2 regions of the Exiguobacterium sp. s7 genome follow, and region 2 is predicted to be linked to the other one. Evidence: riboswitches for the same ligand, from Rfam matches in the RefSeq annotation. Region 2 holds a riboswitch; the other holds the start of a gene.
What was found. Region 2 has a riboswitch for S-adenosylmethionine ahead of metK (methionine adenosyltransferase). Riboswitches for the same ligand answer to the same signal wherever they lie in the genome.
Positions count from the first base shown of each region.

Region 1: it holds a riboswitch for S-adenosylmethionine, as region 2 does, so the genes downstream of both, KNP79_RS06165 (Na+/H+ antiporter NhaC family protein) here and metK (methionine adenosyltransferase) in region 2, are expected to answer to the same signal.

Region 1 is NZ_JACSLO010000003.1:208,579-217,239, forward strand. Features, by position in the region: gene murB (UDP-N-acetylmuramate dehydrogenase) at 1-580, shown strand, start outside; gene ald (alanine dehydrogenase) at 670-1,800, opposite strand; gene KNP79_RS06145 (PucR family transcriptional regulator) at 1,932-3,155, opposite strand; gene KNP79_RS06150 (divergent PAP2 family protein) at 3,258-3,683, opposite strand; gene trhO (oxygen-dependent tRNA uridine(34) hydroxylase TrhO) at 3,801-4,742, opposite strand; gene KNP79_RS06160 (TVP38/TMEM64 family protein) at 4,965-5,615, shown strand; gene KNP79_RS06165 (Na+/H+ antiporter NhaC family protein) at 5,637-6,938, opposite strand; SAM riboswitch class I at 6,991-7,086, opposite strand; gene KNP79_RS06170 (GGDEF domain-containing protein) at 7,183-8,661, opposite strand, start outside.
Region 2 is NZ_JACSLO010000002.1:91,672-100,332, reverse strand. Features, by position in the region: gene KNP79_RS03085 (hypothetical protein) at 1-159, shown strand, start outside; gene metK (methionine adenosyltransferase) at 202-1,410, opposite strand; SAM riboswitch class I at 1,541-1,660, opposite strand; gene pckA (phosphoenolpyruvate carboxykinase (ATP)) at 1,975-3,546, shown strand; gene KNP79_RS03070 (alpha/beta hydrolase family protein) at 3,576-4,337, opposite strand; gene ytkD (RNA deprotection pyrophosphohydrolase) at 4,318-4,791, opposite strand; gene KNP79_RS03060 (glucose-6-phosphate isomerase) at 4,890-6,242, opposite strand; gene KNP79_RS03055 (iron-containing alcohol dehydrogenase) at 6,349-7,512, opposite strand; gene KNP79_RS03050 (Gfo/Idh/MocA family protein) at 7,581-8,579, opposite strand.

The sequences.
Region 1 (8,661 bases), on a different contig from region 2:
GGAACTATCAGGCTTAGAATTCGCCTGTGGCATCCCGGGGACGGTCGGTGGCGCAGTCTACATGAACGCAGGCGCCTACGGTGGAGAGACGAAAGACGTCATCGCGAGCGCGGTCGTCTTGTCACCAGAAGGCGAACTCATGACGCTCACGAAAGAAGAGCTCGACCTCGATTATCGGACGAGCCGAGTTTCTAAAGACGGGCTGATTGTCCTCGAAGCGACGTTCGAACTCGAGCCGCTCGGCTATGAGGCGATCAAAGAAGTGATGGATGACTTGACGCACAAGCGCGAGTCGAAACAACCGCTTGAATACCCATCGTGTGGTAGCGTCTTTAAACGACCGCCTGGTTACTTTGCCGGTAAATTGATTCAAGACTGCGGCCTACAAGGGAAGCGGATTGGCGGGGCGGAGGTCTCGCTCAAGCACGCCGGATTCATCGTCAATATCGATGAAGCGACGGCGACTGAATATATCTCGCTCATCCGTCACGTCCAAGCGACGGTGAAGGCGAAGTTCGAGATTGAGCTTGAACCAGAAGTCAAAATCATTGGTGAGGATATCGCCGTCGAAAACGCATAAGCACGAAAACGCTCGAACCAACCGGTTCGAGCGTTTTTTGATGATGTGACGACATAAAAACCGACAGAATAGTTCTGTCGGTTTGGTCCTTACGCTTGTAATTGTTTTGTGACCGCTTCAGCAGGCGCCACGAACGTGTAGCCGAGGTCACGCGCGACAGCCTCATACGTGACTGTCCCGTCGATGACGTTCAAGCCTTTGAGTAACGCCGCGTTTTCACGAAGCGCCGGGAAAATCCCTTTTTGAGCGCACTCGACGATATACGGCATCGTGGCGTTCGTCAAACCGAGTGTCGACGTGCGTGGGACGGCACCAGGCATGTTGGCGACGGCATAATGTTGCACGCCATAGCGCTCATACGTCGGTGCGTCATGCGTCGTGATGTGATCGATCGTTTCGCAGATTCCGCCTTGGTCGATGGCGACATCGACGATGACCGATCCTGGTGACATCTGTTGGACCATTTCTTTCGTGACGAGTTTTGGTGCTTTCGCGCCCGGGATGAGCACGGCCCCGATGACGAGGTCACTGTCAGCCACTTGTTTGGCGATATTGTAGCTGTTTGAGATCAGCGTGTTAATCGTGTTACCGAATTGGTCGTCGATTTGGCGCAGGCGGGCTGGACTGATGTCCATGATCGTGACGTTGGCACCGAGACCGATAGCGATGCGGGCTGCGTTCATCCCGACGACACCGCCCCCGATGACGGTGACGTTCGCACGCGGTACGCCAGGCAAGCCAGACAAGAGAATCCCTTTTCCGCCGTGCGGTTTTTCAAGGATTTGGGCCCCGATTTGAGCGGCCATCCGTCCAGCCACTTCGCTCATCGGTGTGAGGAGCGGCAACGTGCGGTCGATTTCAACCGTCTCGTAAGCGATCGCCGTCACGCCTGAATCGACGAGTGCTTTCGTGAGTTCTGGTTCGGCTGCCAAGTGCAAGTAGGTGAAGAGCGTCAAGTCCGGACGGAAATAACGATATTCAGACGGTTGCGGTTCTTTTACTTTCAACGCTAATTCGACGTTTCCCCAAACGTCTGCGGCTGTGTCGACGATTGTCGCCCCTGCATCGACATACTCCATGTTCGTGAAGCCGCTCCCGACACCGGCTTCCGTCTCGACGAGAACCTCGTGTCCAAGCTCAGTTAATACGGCTGCACCCATCGGCGTCAAGGCGACGCGGTTTTCATTGTTTTTGATTTCTTTCAATACCCCGATTTTCATGTAAAGTTCCCCTTTCTCTCTACTGATACAATTTGTTCACACCTCTAGTATAGCCCCATCCGAAAACGCTGTCTTTAGCATGGATTCTAAAAATGACAATGCCCACTTTGTGAAAAATCACAAAGCAGGCATCAATCATCTTGTCGGTATTGGCCTGCCTTGATGGCGAGGTAAACAGCGGCTCGTTCGGGCAGTGAGACTTGCGTAATATTCGTCAGTTCCTCGATGCGGCGAATCCGATAGAGCACGGTATTCGGGTGGATGTGAAGATGGGCGGCGACGCGTTTGACGTTCCCATCAAAATAGAAATACCACTCGAGCGTCGTGACGAGCTCGGTATGATGGGCGACATCATATGCCTGCAAACGCTCGATGGTCGGATGCGTTTCGAGCCGAAGCCCGATTCGGCGAGCGAGATCTGGGACGAGCTGATAAATCCCGATTTGTTCGAACGTGTGCGTCGCGGCAAGCTCATAGGGGAACTTCCGACGAAGCGACGTGACCTGTCGTGCTTCTTCCATCGCGGCATACAGCATGTCGCTCTCAAAGAAACGACGGCTGACGCCTAAACGTGGATCGACTTCCGTGAATTTCTCTCGGAGCTGTGTCTCGAAGCGATTGGCCCACTGCAAAAGTGCCGTCTCTTCCTCGGCTAACTCCGATTTCATATAATGCCAGACGAGTAGCTGTTGACCATCGATGGCGTGCAACACGACCTCGATCGCTTGTTGGGTCGCGAGAACATAAAACAATCGCTCCGCCAGCTGTGGGGTGATCGGTTGGCCGCACTCGATGATGGTGAGTCGGCTGGCGACAGCAATCGGGGCGAGTTCGTTCAAACGATCGCGATGAGCGGGCGACAAATTGGGGCTGGCCAACACCTCTAAAAAGAAACGCTCGAGCTCGGCATCGATGCGCCGCTCATGCATGGCGATGGTCATGAGCAATTTTTTAGCGATGCTCGCGCCTTCTTTTAACACAGTGAGCTCTTGTTCCGAGAACGGGGTCGTTCGGGCCAGGCTCCAAATATAACCGAGCACATCGTCCTGTTGTTTGATAACGACAGCGGCACGTTCGCCTAAACCGACAGCCACCCGGGCTGGGATGACGACCGGTTCGTCTCGGTCGATCACTTCTTGCAGGATTCCACTTTCCCATAAGTCCTCGATGACCGCTTCCGGCACACGACGGCCGATGATGGTCGCGATGCGGGCCGGGTCGGTCGAGTCGGGGTGGGTGCTGTAGGCGAGCAACTGGTGGTGGCGATTTTCAATCGTGATTGGGGCCCGAATCGCTTGTCCGATTGCTTCGGCGAGTGTATCGAGCGATTCATAAGATTTCTGCAAAAAAGGCATGTCGATTCCTCCTCTCTCTCACTATACCGTCTCTGTTGTGAAAGTTCACAAAAAGATGGAAGTGTTTTGAGAAGAAGGGGCGACATGCCTCTAAAATTCAGCTTAAATCGGGAAAAACAATCCGATGACGAGACCGAGCAGGGCACCGACGATGACTTGGAACGGGGTGTGACCGACCAACTCATTTAAAATCGGTGTCTCATGTTTGATGCCTTTGAAATAGTCGTTCAACAAACGGGCTTGGAACCCGACCGCTTGCCGGACACCGGTCGCATCGTACATGACGATCGTCGCGAAAATCAGGGCGAGCGCGAACATGCTGGAGTCGAGCCCTTCGATACGCCCGATCACGGTCGTCAATGCGACGACGGTCGAGGAGTGGGAACTTGGCATCCCACCTGAGGCAAACATGATTTCAAGTTCAAAATCTCGTGTTTTAATGAGTTCGGTTACGAGCTTGGCCGCTTGGGCGATGAACCACGCGAGCAAGGCGGCGAGTAAAGGTTCGTTAAAGAGCAATCGATTCACTTCCTGTCTGACAATGGTATCTACACTATACCCGATTCTTTCAGGCACTAGACGTAAAGTTTTTGTCAAAAAAAGCACCTCGAGCATAGGCTCGAAGTGCTTCTCGGTCGATTTTTGTTACCCGACGACGCCTTCAGTCTCCTGAAGTTTGTCCGCGATATTCTCGATGATATAGCGGTTACGTGGATGCTCCTGGCACTCTTTCGAGCATGAACGCATTTGTTTCGGTTCACACTCTTCACAACAGAAGTGTTGAGCATTACACACCGGGTTGGCACAATTAACGTAACGGACCGTCTTCGTCCCACAGTGCATGCACTCGGAAACAACCGACGGATTGACCGTGTTGACTGGGACGTTGATGCGCTCGTCAAAGACGTAGAGCTCGCCTTCCCAATTTTCGCCTTTCGTGGCGTCGTCTTTGCCGTACATGGCGACGCCGCCTTTTAGGTGGAAAATGTTGTCGTGACCTTGGTCACGCATATATGCGGTAAATTTCTCGCAACGGACGCCTCCGGTACAGTACGTGAGTAAGGTTTTCCCTTCGTAGAGGTCCTTGTTCTCTTCGAGCCAATCTGGCATGTAACGAGAAGCCTCTACGTCGATTTTGATCGCATTTTTAAAGTGACCAAGATCGTACTCGTAGTTGTTACGAACATCGAGGATGACGACATCGTCGCGATTCATCATCTCTTTCCATTCTGCCGGTTCGAGGTACGCACCGTGCTGTTTAGGAACGTCGAACTCACCATCAAAGCGCCACGTCACAAGCTCTTTCTTATGACGGACAAAGATTTTTTTGAACGCATGCTCTTCGACTTCATCGATTTTGAACTCGATATCGCTGAAAAGCGGGTTCGCTTTCAAGTCGTTCATGTATTGCTCGGTCTGTTCCCAAGTCCCAGAGCACGTTCCGTTGATTCCTTCGGAAGAAATCAAGATCCGTCCTTTGATGCCAAGGTCCTTACAATACTTGAGGTGCTCTTGTGTGAGCGTTTCTGGGTCTTCGATGTTGACGTACTTATAGTACAGCAAGACCCGCATTGGTTTTGTTTCCATGTTATTACTCCCCTGTGTTCAGTTTTTTGCAGGAAAACGAACGTTGGGTTGTGTCGTTCGACGAGCGGACTTGCCTGCAACCACAAGTCCATATTATATGATAGATATCACAGCGAAATTTCGCAAATACTTTTTATTTTTTTTACTGGCGTGCAGGGGGATGCGTCTTCCTGAGCGAAATCGGGTAAAAGGTATTAATGAAAGTCGAAGGTGGAAACTGATATGCTCACATCACTCCAACAATGGATTATCCAACTGATTGAATGGCTGCAAGAGCTTCCGGGAGGCCCATGGGCAGGACTAGGGGCGCCGTTCCTTGAGGCGATCTTTCCATTTCTTCCGCTCGTCCTCATCATTTCGGCGAACGCGGCCACGTATGGGTTCTTGCTCGGGACGTTATTGTCTTGGGTCGGTAGTTTACTAGGGACGATTCTTGTCTTTACAGCCGTCCGTTACGTATTCCGTAAACCGATGACACGGTGGCTCGAAAAACATAAACAAGGGGTATATTGGCTGGAACGCATCAACCATATGAGCCCGATCTCGCTTGGGTTTTTATATTCGCTCCCGTTCATCCCGGTCAGTTTGATCACATACTTACTTGCCCTCATTCAAATGCCGCTTCGGACATTCATCATGGCGGCGGGGTTCGGGAAACTGCTTGTCGTCTTGATTTTTTCGGTCATTGGTGACCAGTGGGAAGAGTTTATTCAAAGTCCGTTCCGCTTATCGATGCTTGGACTGTTACTGTTTGTTCTTTGGGCGATCAGCCGTGGCCTCGAGGAATTGCTCAAGCGGCGCGCCTTCAAAAAACGCAACGAACAACTTCAACGTGAACGTGAAACGAAACGTCAAACGACCCTTCGAAGCTAGTGCTTCAAAGGGTCGTTTTGGTCAGGCGCGCTTTTTGAAACGCGGGAAGTTAAAGACGATGGCCAGCCCTCCGCAAATGAAGAGCAGGAATGGATAGAACATATACGGGACGAGCGCTGGTGACGCCGTATTCGTCAATTCGGCGGCGATGAGCAGCTGTGCCCCATAAGGCAACAGGCCTTGGACGCCACACGAGAAGATGTCGAGCACACTCGCTGATTTCTTTCGCTCGATGTCATACGTGTCGGCGATATTGGCGGCGAGCGGACCGGCCACGAGAATCGAGATCGTGTTGTTCGCCGTCGCAACGTTCGTCGCGCTGACGAGCCCGGCGATGCTCCATTCGGCACCGGCACGTTTTTGAATCCGCGACGTGAGCGCGTCACGCAAGTAAGTGAGCCCGCCGTTATGCGAGATGAGTCCGACGAGTCCGCCCATGAGGAGCGTCAAGAGCGAAATCTCGGCCATACCCATCATCCCGTCTGCCATAGCCGTGACGTATGAAGTGACAGCCAAACTCCCATCGATCAAACCGATGATGCCGGTCAAGGCAATCCCGCCAAGCAAAACGAGAATGACGTTCAACCCGGTCAAGGCGAGAGCGATGACGGCGAGGTATGGAATGAGTTTATACCATTCGAACGCGGCTGCATCGACAGTCGATTCTCCACTCGATAACACCGATAAGAGGACGATTGTGATAAGGGCGGCCGGGAGGACAATCCAAAAGTTGGTTCGGAATTTGTCACGCATATTGGTACGCTGGGTCCGGACGGCAGCGATTGTCGTGTCCGAGATGAACGACAAGTTGTCCCCGAACATGGCACCACCGACGACGGCAGCCGCCGCGATGGCGATATTGACGACACTTTCTTCGTGGATACCGAGCGCGATCGGGGCGAGGGCGGCAATCGTGCCCGTCGACGTTCCCATCGCCATCGAGATGAAAGCCGCGATGACGAATAAACCGCTCAGTAGAAGCGAGGACGGTAAAAATGTCAGCGCCGCATTGACGGTCGCGTCGATTGCGCCGATTGCTTCGGCGACACTCGAGAACACTCCGGCGAGCAAGAAGATGAAGACCATGATCAAAATGCCGGGGTTCCCCGCACCTTGGGCGACACGCTCGACCGTCTGAGTGACGCTGCCTTTCGTCATCATCGCCGCGACGATGACCGCGATCAACGCCGCGATCAGGACCGGGAATTTATAAAAGTCGTTATAGTAGATGCCTGCCCCGATAAAGAAGACGAGGAAGACGAGCAAAGGCAATAGTGCCCATTTGTTAGCTGTCGGTTGTTCCAATCGATTCACCTCATTCATAAAATAAAAAGAGAGCCTTCTGAAAAAAGGCTCTCTCTACAAGAAAACACTTTTTTCATCTTTCGAGCAGACTGCTCGCTGGATTTGGCACAGGTTACCCGCTGCCGAGACGTCACTGGGCCAGTCCCTCAGTCTCTCTTGATAAAAAAGTTGTGATATTTAATTATAAGACACGTTCCCTAACGTACCTGTTTCAAATCCGCTTGTCAATAGCAAACCCCCACGCGGTGAACGTGGGGGTGAGTCAGGTCGTTAAGAAATTGTAATGGGCGACGCGGTTGCGTCCGGCGTACTTCCCGCCGACGTAGAGGGCCCGGTCAGCGTTACGGATCGTATCGTCGAGGCGTTTGTCACCGAACGCCTGAATCGTGTCGACACCGATCGAAGCGGTGACGGGGATATCGATTCCGTCGACGTGGAACGGTTTGTTCTCGATTTGTTGCCGGATCCGTTCGGCGATCTCGATTGCCTGTTCGACATCGCAACGATTCAATAGCAAGATGAACTCTTCACCGCCGTAACGGGCGGCAAAATCTTCGGTGCGGAGTGCCTGGCGAATCCGCCGTCCAAACTCTTGGAGCACACTGTCCCCGACTTGATGTCCGTGCACATCGTTGATTTTTTTGAAAAAGTCGATGTCGAGCATCGCGACCGAAATCGGATACATCGAACCGTCCGAGATTTGTTGAATCCCGTATTCGTAAAACGCGCGTGCATTCGCGAGCAGCGTCAAGCTGTCGGTCCGACTTTCCGTGTAAAGACGGTCGCGCTCATGGCAACGGCTGATCGTCCGGTTGAACGACTTGAGAAGTTTGACGATTTCACGTTGGATGGTCGGGGGATACCCATAGACGTGTTCACCCGTCATGACGAGCCACGTGCGAATCCCTTCGATCTCCTCGGACCGAACCGAGATGAAACTATGATAGTCGTCGTCAAATTCGTTCGACAGTGGTGCGTCCCATTCGAAGCGCATCTCATATTCGACCGAGGCTTCGTTCGGATAAGCGTGATCGAGCAAATCGAACACGATGTGACGGTCAATCGGCTGACGCGTCTTCAAATCAAAGTACAGGGTACGGTCGAACAGTTTAAACTCGACGAACCCTTCGTCATAGTGATTGAGCCGCTCACATTGACTGAGAAACACTTCGATGGCTTGCGCCTCGCTCTGCGATAACGACACGGCTTCTTTTGCCTCATCATACTGTTCAATCAACGATTTAAAGGCGTCTTGCCGGCCTTTTTGGATGATGAGCCGCTTGATGAAGAACGTCAACGCGGCAGCGATGCTACTGACGACTAGTAAATTCGTCTCCCGGAACAACGAGGCCGCCAAAATGAAGACGAGACTGACGATATACGTATAAAACGCGATGCTCAGAAAATCGCGGACCGGGATGTCGACGCGGAACCACCAACCGACTTGATACTTTTGCACGACCGTGTTCAAGATGATGGCCAGAATCAAACCGGCGAGCGGCAGGAACGAGTCTTGAGAATAGAAGCCGAGACCGGTCACACCACCAAGCGCCAAGTAAACACCGGCTGGGATGGCAATCTCCAAGAAAGACGTGATGGCGTTCCAAGGATACGTGAAGCGGAAGCGTCGAAGCGCGACGCGCGGTTTCAAGTTGACGAACTGGAAGACGAGGAGACCAATCTGATTGACGAAAAGCGCCGTCTCGAAATCAAAAAACAAGAAAATGATGAGGACGATACT
Region 2 (8,661 bases):
AACAAAGTCGTCGGCACGGCGCAAGAAGCGAAGTCAGATCTTCAATCGATCGGCGAGAAAGTCGTCGATGCGAAAGATACGGCGCTCGGGCAAGAAACTTCATCCGACACGTCATCAAGCAATAACGAATCATCGAATGACAACAAAACACAAGCCTAACAAAAAAACGACCTTTCACTGAGAAAGGTCGTTTTTACTGTCTTATGCGAAGCGTTTCGCGCCTTCTTCAAGCACTGCCGCTTTATCCGTTTGCTCCCATGGGAGTTCAACGTCTGTACGACCGAAGTGGCCGTAAGCTGCTGTCTGCTTGTAGATTGGACGGCGAAGGTCGAGCATCTTGATGATGCCGGCCGGACGGAGGTCGAAGTTCTCGCGAATGAGTTCGACGAGCTCAGTCTCGCTCAATTTGCCTGTGCCGAACGTGTCGACTGCGATCGATACCGGGTGGGCAACGCCGATCGCGTATGCAAGTTGAACTTCTGCTTTGTCAGCAAGTCCCGCTGCAACGAGGTTTTTCGCTACGTAACGAGCCGCGTACGCCGCTGAACGGTCAACTTTGGTTGGATCTTTACCTGAGAACGCGCCGCCGCCGTGGCGAGCGTAACCACCGTACGTATCGACGATGATCTTACGTCCTGTGAGGCCTGCATCCCCTTGTGGTCCACCGATGACGAAACGGCCAGTCGGGTTGATGAAGTATTTTGTATCCGCGTCGATGAGTTCAGACGGGATGACCGCGTCGATGACGTGCTCTTTCAAATCAGCTTGGATTTGTTCGAGTGTGATGTCTTCGGCGTGTTGCGTCGAGATAACGATTGTGTCGATGCGAACTGGGTTGTTCGCTTCGTCGTATTCGACCGTCACTTGTGTCTTACCATCAGGACGAAGGTAAGCGAGCGTGCCGTTCTTACGAACTTCTGCCAAACGACGTGACAATTTGTGTGCGAGTGAAATCGGGAGCGGCATGAGTTCTGGTGTCTCTTTTGTTGCGTAACCGAACATGAGACCTTGGTCACCAGCGCCGATCGCATCGATTTCTTCTTCAGTCATTTGTCCTTCACGAGCTTCAAGCGCTTGGTCGACACCTTGGGCGATGTCTACCGATTGCTCATCAATCGATGTGAGGACAGCACAAGTCTCTGCATCAAAACCATATTTTGCACGTGTGTAGCCGATCTCACGAACTGTTTCACGAACAACTTTCGGGATATCCACGTAAGTTGATGTTGTGATCTCACCTGCTACGAGCACGAGACCTGTCGTGACAGATGTCTCAGCCGCAACGCGGGCGTTTGGATCTTCAGCTAAAATCGCATCCAAAATCGCATCTGAGATTTGGTCACAAATTTTATCCGGATGTCCTTCCGTGACGGACTCCGAAGTGAAAAGTCGACGGTTCAAGTTTGCCATTTCGAAAAACCTCCTATAATAAGGGTGATGTGTGGACGGTACTCGTTCCCCTTACGCGTTGCTTTGGGACGGTAATGAAAAAAACCTTTCGCCATGTTCAATGGGAAAGGTTGAATCGTTCTTCCTTACCCTCTTATCGTTCGAAGCTTGCGCTTCGCTTCAGGATAGCACCTTTTCCGAATAACAATGACAAATCGGACGGTTGCTGGGCTTCGTAGGGCCTTGTTCCCTCCACCGCTCAGAATAAGAGTATCCGTTACGAAGACCATCATATAAATGACACCCCGTTCTGTCAAGCGTATCGACTGAATTCGTAAAACTTTTCACGAACTCGCAATAGTTATGTTTGTGAAATATCAAACATTTTTTTGTCGGTTTTCGATTTTGTACTATGACCTGGTACAGAATATGTTAGAATGACAGTGTAAGAAAGCGCTTACTTTAAAGGATAAAAAAGGCTTGTTTTTGATTAGTATGTCACATATAATAAAAACGTCATACTAATAAAACGCGGAAGTATGCGGATTTCATCCACATCTATTTAGGGGAAAGGTGGGATTCAGGATGGCGACAACGCTCCTGAAAATCGAAGAATTAATTAAAGGTGCCGACATGATGCGGAACTTAACGGTTCCAGAATTGGTGGAAGAAGCCATTCGCAACGGGGAAGGCGTACTGACGAAAGACGGGGCTTTATCGGTCAGTACAGGTAAATTCACAGGACGGTCACCGAAAGACAAATTCGTCGTGCAAGATGAAGTCAGCAATCATTTAGTAGACTGGGGTCCGGTCAACCAACCGATCGCAGAAGAGAAGTTCACGGCACTGCTCGATAAAGTGCTCACGCATCTCGAGACGAAAGACAAGCTCTACTATCTCGAGGCGTCTGCCGGGGCTGACGAGCATTATACGCTTCCAGTGCGGGCCATCACAGAATACGCGTGGCACAACTTGTTCGCGAAACAGTTGTTCTTGCGCGAATGGCCGACACGAGGTGCCTTTGATCCGTTCACGGTCATCTATGCACCGAGCTATAAGGCCGATCCGGAAGTCGACGGGACGAACTCCGAAACGTTCATTCTCGTCTCATTCGCCAAACGGACCATTCTGATCGGGGGAACAGAATACGGCGGCGAAATTAAAAAATCGATTTTCTCAGTCATGAACTTCCTGTTACCGGAACAGCACGTCTTGTCGATGCATTGCTCGGCGAACGTATCGGACGCCGGCGAGACGGCTCTCTTCTTCGGGCTATCGGGTACCGGAAAGACGACGCTATCGGCCGACACAGAACGTCATTTAATCGGGGACGACGAGCATGGTTGGTCTCCTGACGGCGTCTTCAACATTGAAGGCGGTTGCTACGCGAAGACGATCAACTTGTCGCGTGAGAACGAACCTCAAATCTACGATGCCATTCGATTTGGCTCGTTGATTGAGAACGTCGTCTTGGACGAGGAACGGGCACCAGACTACAAGAACATCTCACTCACTGAGAACACACGGGCCGCCTACCCGATTCAATTTATCGATAACGCGATGCTTCCGTCACGAGCCGGGCATCCGAACACGATCGTCTTCTTGACGGCCGACGCGTACGGCGTCCTGCCTCCAATCAGCAAATTGACGAAGGAGCAGGCGATGTATCACTTCTTGTCAGGCTATACGTCGAAGCTAGCCGGCACGGAGCGCGGCGTGACGGAGCCGCAGGCGACCTTCTCGACATGTTTCGGGTCACCGTTCTTGCCGCTCGCACCGGAACGCTACGCCGACATGCTCGGCACGTTGATCGAGAAACATGACGTCGACGTCTATCTCGTCAATACCGGTTGGACCGGCGGCGCATACGGCGAAGGATCGCGGATGAAGCTCGCCTATACACGGGCGATGGTGAACGCGGCCGTCAACGGGAAACTCCGTGACGTCGAGACGACGCGCCATGACATCTTCAACGTCGAGATTCCACGCCACATCGACGGGGTGCCAGACGACGTGCTCAACCCACGGGGCACATGGAAAGACGGGGCCCGCTACGACGCCGAGGCGGCAGCGCTCGCCCGTAAGTTCCAAGACAACTTCAAACGATTCACGAAAGCGAGTGAGGCGGTCGTCGCAGCCGGCCCAATCATCGTGTAATAAAAAATGACTAGCGCCTGATTTAGGCGCTAGTCATTTTTTGGTGCGACGGCTAACATCCAGTCCATCGCCTCATCGGTCGTCTTCCACTTTTCCCAAAACGGGAGTTGATGAGCGAACGGGACGATCCAAAGTTCGGCCCGCTCCCCCATCCGTTCGGCCACGGCTGTCGCATGGCGGAGCCGCACTTGCTCGTCGTCTGTCCCGTGAATCAATAACGTCGGGGCCTCCCAGTCCTTGTAGAGGGGTGAACGCTCCACATACGCCTCACGAGCCGCTTCCGGGTCACCCCCGGTCATACGGCGGAGCATTTTCCGCATCGAGCGTTGCTCTTCGTACGTCCATTCCAAATTGGTGACACCCGCCCATGACGTCACAGACGTGAGCGGCCGCTCCGCGGCGAGCGACAACGCCATCATGCCCCCGCGCGAGAAGCCAAGGGCATGAATGAGCGTGTCCGTTCGATGGACGCGATCATAGAGGGACAAGACATCCTCTAAATCGGCCCCGCCGAAGTCCTCTTTCCCGCTCCCCCCATGGTTACCCCGATAAACAGGCGCCACGACGTGGAAGCCTTTGGCCGCGAACTGCATCAACCGAGGCAAGCGCACGTCCCCGATGCGTCCTGTTCCGCCGCGCAAATAAAACAGGACGTGCCCGTTCGGTCGCGTCGGCGTGATCGTATAGGCGACGACATCCTCACCATCGCGCGTAGCGTACCAGCCACGGTGGACCGCATAACCGGCATATGGAGGGAGGACCTCGATCCGGTCAAACCATTCGTTTTTCATGGAGCACCTTCATCGTTTCCGGGAGCACCCGGTCTTTCATCATGAAACTGTACCGGTTGTTCCGGAGCAGATTCGTTGGCAGTTCCTTCATGAGAACCGCGCCGTCGGTCTCGTCAACGGCCGGATGGTCATCGAAGCGCTCGATCTCGGCGAAGTAAATATTTTTGATGACCGTGTCCCCGCGCCCGAGCACACGGTATTGTCCGAGATAGTGCAGCGTCTTCACGACACCACCCGTCTCTTCATACACTTCCCGAATCGCGGCATCATCCTCATGTTCGCCGGGCTCAACTTTTCCGCCTGGGAACTCGAGCCCGCGCTGCTTGTGCTTCGTCAGCACCCATTGATTCTCATAGCGGGCGACGACCCAGACGTGGAGCGGCGTATCCGAAAATGGATAGTGCGCGAAGCTCAACTCGACTTTATTGTGATAGTAGTCCGTGAATGTCAACATAGTCCATCCCTTTCTTTCCCCTGTCTACTCTCACTTTACCTTGTCTTCCCCCAGTTTCAAACAAAAAAATAGGCCCGCCGGAGCGGACCTACTCGAAATTATTGGTTCAAGCGCTTTTCAAGCTCAGCTTTTTGTTCTTCGTAACCTGGTTTTCCAAGCAACGCGAACATGTTCGCTTTATACGCTTCGACGCCCGGTTGGTTGAACGGGTTCACCCCGAGAATGTATCCGCTCATCGCGCATGCCTTCTCGAAGAAGTAGAACAAGTAACCGAGGTGGTACGGCGTCATCTCTGGCAATTCAACAACGAGGTTCGGTACTTCTCCGTCCGTGTGGGCAAGGAGTGTTCCTTCAGCCGCTTTGTCGTTCACGAATTGGATCGTTTCGCCAGCGAGGAAGTTCAAGCCGTCGAGGTCTTGCGCGTCTTCTGGCACGTTCATCGCGTGACGGACGTTCGTGACACGGATGACTGTCTCGAACAAGTCACGACGACCTTCTTGGATGTATTGTCCCATCGAGTGGAGGTCGGTTGAGAAGTCGACAGCCGCCGGGAAGATCCCTTTGTTGTCTTTTCCTTCTGATTCGCCGTAAAGCTGTTTCCACCACTCCGACACGTAGTGAAGGGCCGGTTCGTAGTTGACGAGCAACTCGATCGACTTGCCTTTCGCATACAAGGCGTTACGGACGACCGCATATTGGTACGCCTCGTTCTCAGAGAGCTCTGGTGACGAATAGGCGTTTTGTGCGTCGCGTGCACCTTCCATGAGGGCATCGATGTCGATGCCTGCCGCAGCGATCGGAAGGAGTCCGACCGGTGTGAGGACCGAGAAGCGGCCTCCGACGTCATCCGGGATGACGAACGTTTCGTAGCCTTCCGCATCCGCAAGCGTCTTCAAGGCGCCACGGGCACGGTCTGTCGTCGCATAGATGCGCTCACGAGCACCGTCTTGACCATACTTTTCTTCCATGAATTGTTTCAAGACACGGAACGCGATCGCCGGCTCTGTCGTCGTTCCCGATTTCGAGATGACGTTGACCGAGACGTCTTTGCCTTCGAGCACCTGGAGCAACTCCGTCAAATAAGTAGACGAGATGTTGTGACCGGCGAAGAAGACTTGTGGCGCGTTGCGCTCTTCTTTTGACAATACGTTGAAGAATGAATGTTGAAGCATCTCGATGGCCGCGCGTGCGCCGAGGTATGATCCACCGATCCCGACGACGACGAGGACGTCCGAGTTCTCACGGATTCGTTCCGCGGCCGCTTTGATGCGGGCAAACTCATCCGTATCGTAGTTTGTTGGGAGGTCGACCCACCCAAGGAAATCGCTACCTGCCCCGCTGCGGTCATGGATGACCGAATGCATTGCTTTCACGGTTTCTTGCAATTGATCGACTTCATGTTCCCCGACGAAAGACAGGGCGTTTGAATAATCGAAACGTACAGTTGACATGTCATTTCCTCCTTTAAATCGCTCCTTGATGAGCCATACATGACCCATCATAAACGGAAACGTCGGATTCGTTCAATCATTATTGCAAAATAGGCATCAAATCGCCTTATTTGCTCAACTCAAGAATCGCTGCCACGTCTTCACGTTCGAGTGTGCGGAAGCGACCGAACGCCCCGCGTTTCATCGCCGAATCCAAGATGGCGTCGAACGTCGACTCGTCGATATCATAGTCACGGAGCGAGCTTGGCGCGCCGAGCTCATCGAAGAAGGCACGAACGGCTGCAATCGTACGCTTCGCCGTTTCCAAATCCGTGTCAGCCGGTTCGACGTTGAACACTTCTGTGCCTAAGCGTGCGAAACGTGCTGCATTGTCTTCATCGAGTACATGTTCCATCCAGCGCGGGAACAGGATTGCGAGTCCGCCTGCATGCGGGATGTCATGGACAGCCGAGACCGCATGTTCGATGTTGTGCGATGCCCAGTCGCCCGAGGCACCCATTTGGAGCACACCGTTCAAGGCGATCGTACCTGAGAACAAGATGATGGCGCGCAAGTCGACATTTTCTAAATCGTCGACGAGTTTCGGTGCCGATTCGACGACCGCTTTCAACACGCCTTCCGTCATCCGCTCTTGAACCGGCGCATGGTTCGGGTGGAAGTACTGCTCGAAACAGTGGCTCATCATGTCGACGATGCCGTAAATCGTTTGGTCTTTTGGCACTGATACCGTGTAACGTGGGTCGAGGATCGAGAACGTCGGATAGACGAGCGGGTGACCCCAGCCGTACTTCTCTTGTGTCTCCCAGTTCGTGATGACCGAACCTGAGTTCATCTCAGAACCGGTCGCCGCGAGCGTGAGCACCGTACCGAACGGGATCGCTTCCGTCGGGATGTGGTCACGGAGCACGATGTCCCAAGCGTCGCCTTCATACGGGATGGCCGCCGAGATGAGTTTCGTGCAATCGATGACCGAACCGCCGCCGACTGCGAGCAATGCGTCGATGTTTTCTTCACGCGCTTGTTTGACGGCACGACGTACCGTCTCGATGCGCGGGTTCGGCTCGACGCCTGAGAAGTCGACGAAATCGATCGAGGCGTTATTCAGTTCCGCCACGACTTCATCGTACGTGCCGTTCTTCTTGATGCTCCCGCCTCCATAGACGAGCATCACTTTCTTGGCGTCAAGCGCCTTCAACTCGCTCGCGAGTTTTTCAATCTGATGTGTCCCGAAAATAAGTTTCGTCGGGTTCTTGTATTCAAAGTTGTGCATGTTTCATCCTCCTTCGAAAATATGTAACACCTACACTATATACCCTGTTTTTTATGATTGAAAAGCAATCAGGCCTGAGCGTAGATACGGTCGATGATCGTATGGAGCGTCACCGCCTGTTCTGCTTGCAGGTACGATGGCTCGTGCCGACAAGCCTCGAGGAACGTGCGAATCTGACTGGCGTAAGGATCTTGGAGCGTCAGATGGGCCGGTGATTTATCGAATAAGGCGCCATGCTCTTCCGTATGGAGTTGGAGAGGAAAGAGCGACGCCCCGCCCATCGTGCCCCGTAGTTCGACCCGCATCGTGTCAGCCGCCTCGACATTGGCCATGAAACTCGCGTCTAAAAACAAAGATGCTCCGTTGTCGAACGTGACCATCGCCCGGGCCGTGTCTTCGACCGAGAACGCCTCCGCGTCCCAATCACCCATCAGCCCGACACCAGGCCGTGTGCCGAGGTATTGACCGACGTGACCGATCACATCGACCGGCTTCGGATAATCCATCAAATACAAGGCGAGGTCGAGCATATGTACCCCGATATCGAGCAGTGCACCGCCTCCTTGCAGTTCCTTATCCGTGAACACGCCCCATCCCGGGATGCCACGACGCCGCAGGGCAAGGGCCGTCGCCGCATAGACGTGACCGAGTTCCCCGGCATCGATCATACGTTTCAATAGTTGTGTGTCCGACCGGTGCCGATAATGGAATCCGTAATGCAGCGTCCGCTCTGCCTTCCGGGCCGCTTCTAGCATCTCGTTCGCCTCACGGGCCGAGATGGCCGGCGGCTTCTCACAGAGGACGTGGCATCCTGCCTCGAGTGCGGCGATGACTTGCGCTTTGTGGAGCGCGTTCGGCGTACATACACTGACCGCATCGAGTTGTTCTGTGACGAGCATCTCTTCGACCGTCTCGTACACCCGTTCGATTCCAAACTGTTCAGCCACCGCTTCCCCGCGCTCACGGGTCCGATTCATGACGGCGACGACGTCAGCCCCTGCCGCGATGTATTGCGGGATATGGGCAGTCTTGGCAATCCCACCCGTACCGATGATTCCGATTCTCATGGTCCTCACTCCTTTTCTGTACTGTTCGTGAACGAGCGGGACATTTCCTGTACAAAAAAAGACGACCTGCACATGGCAGGTC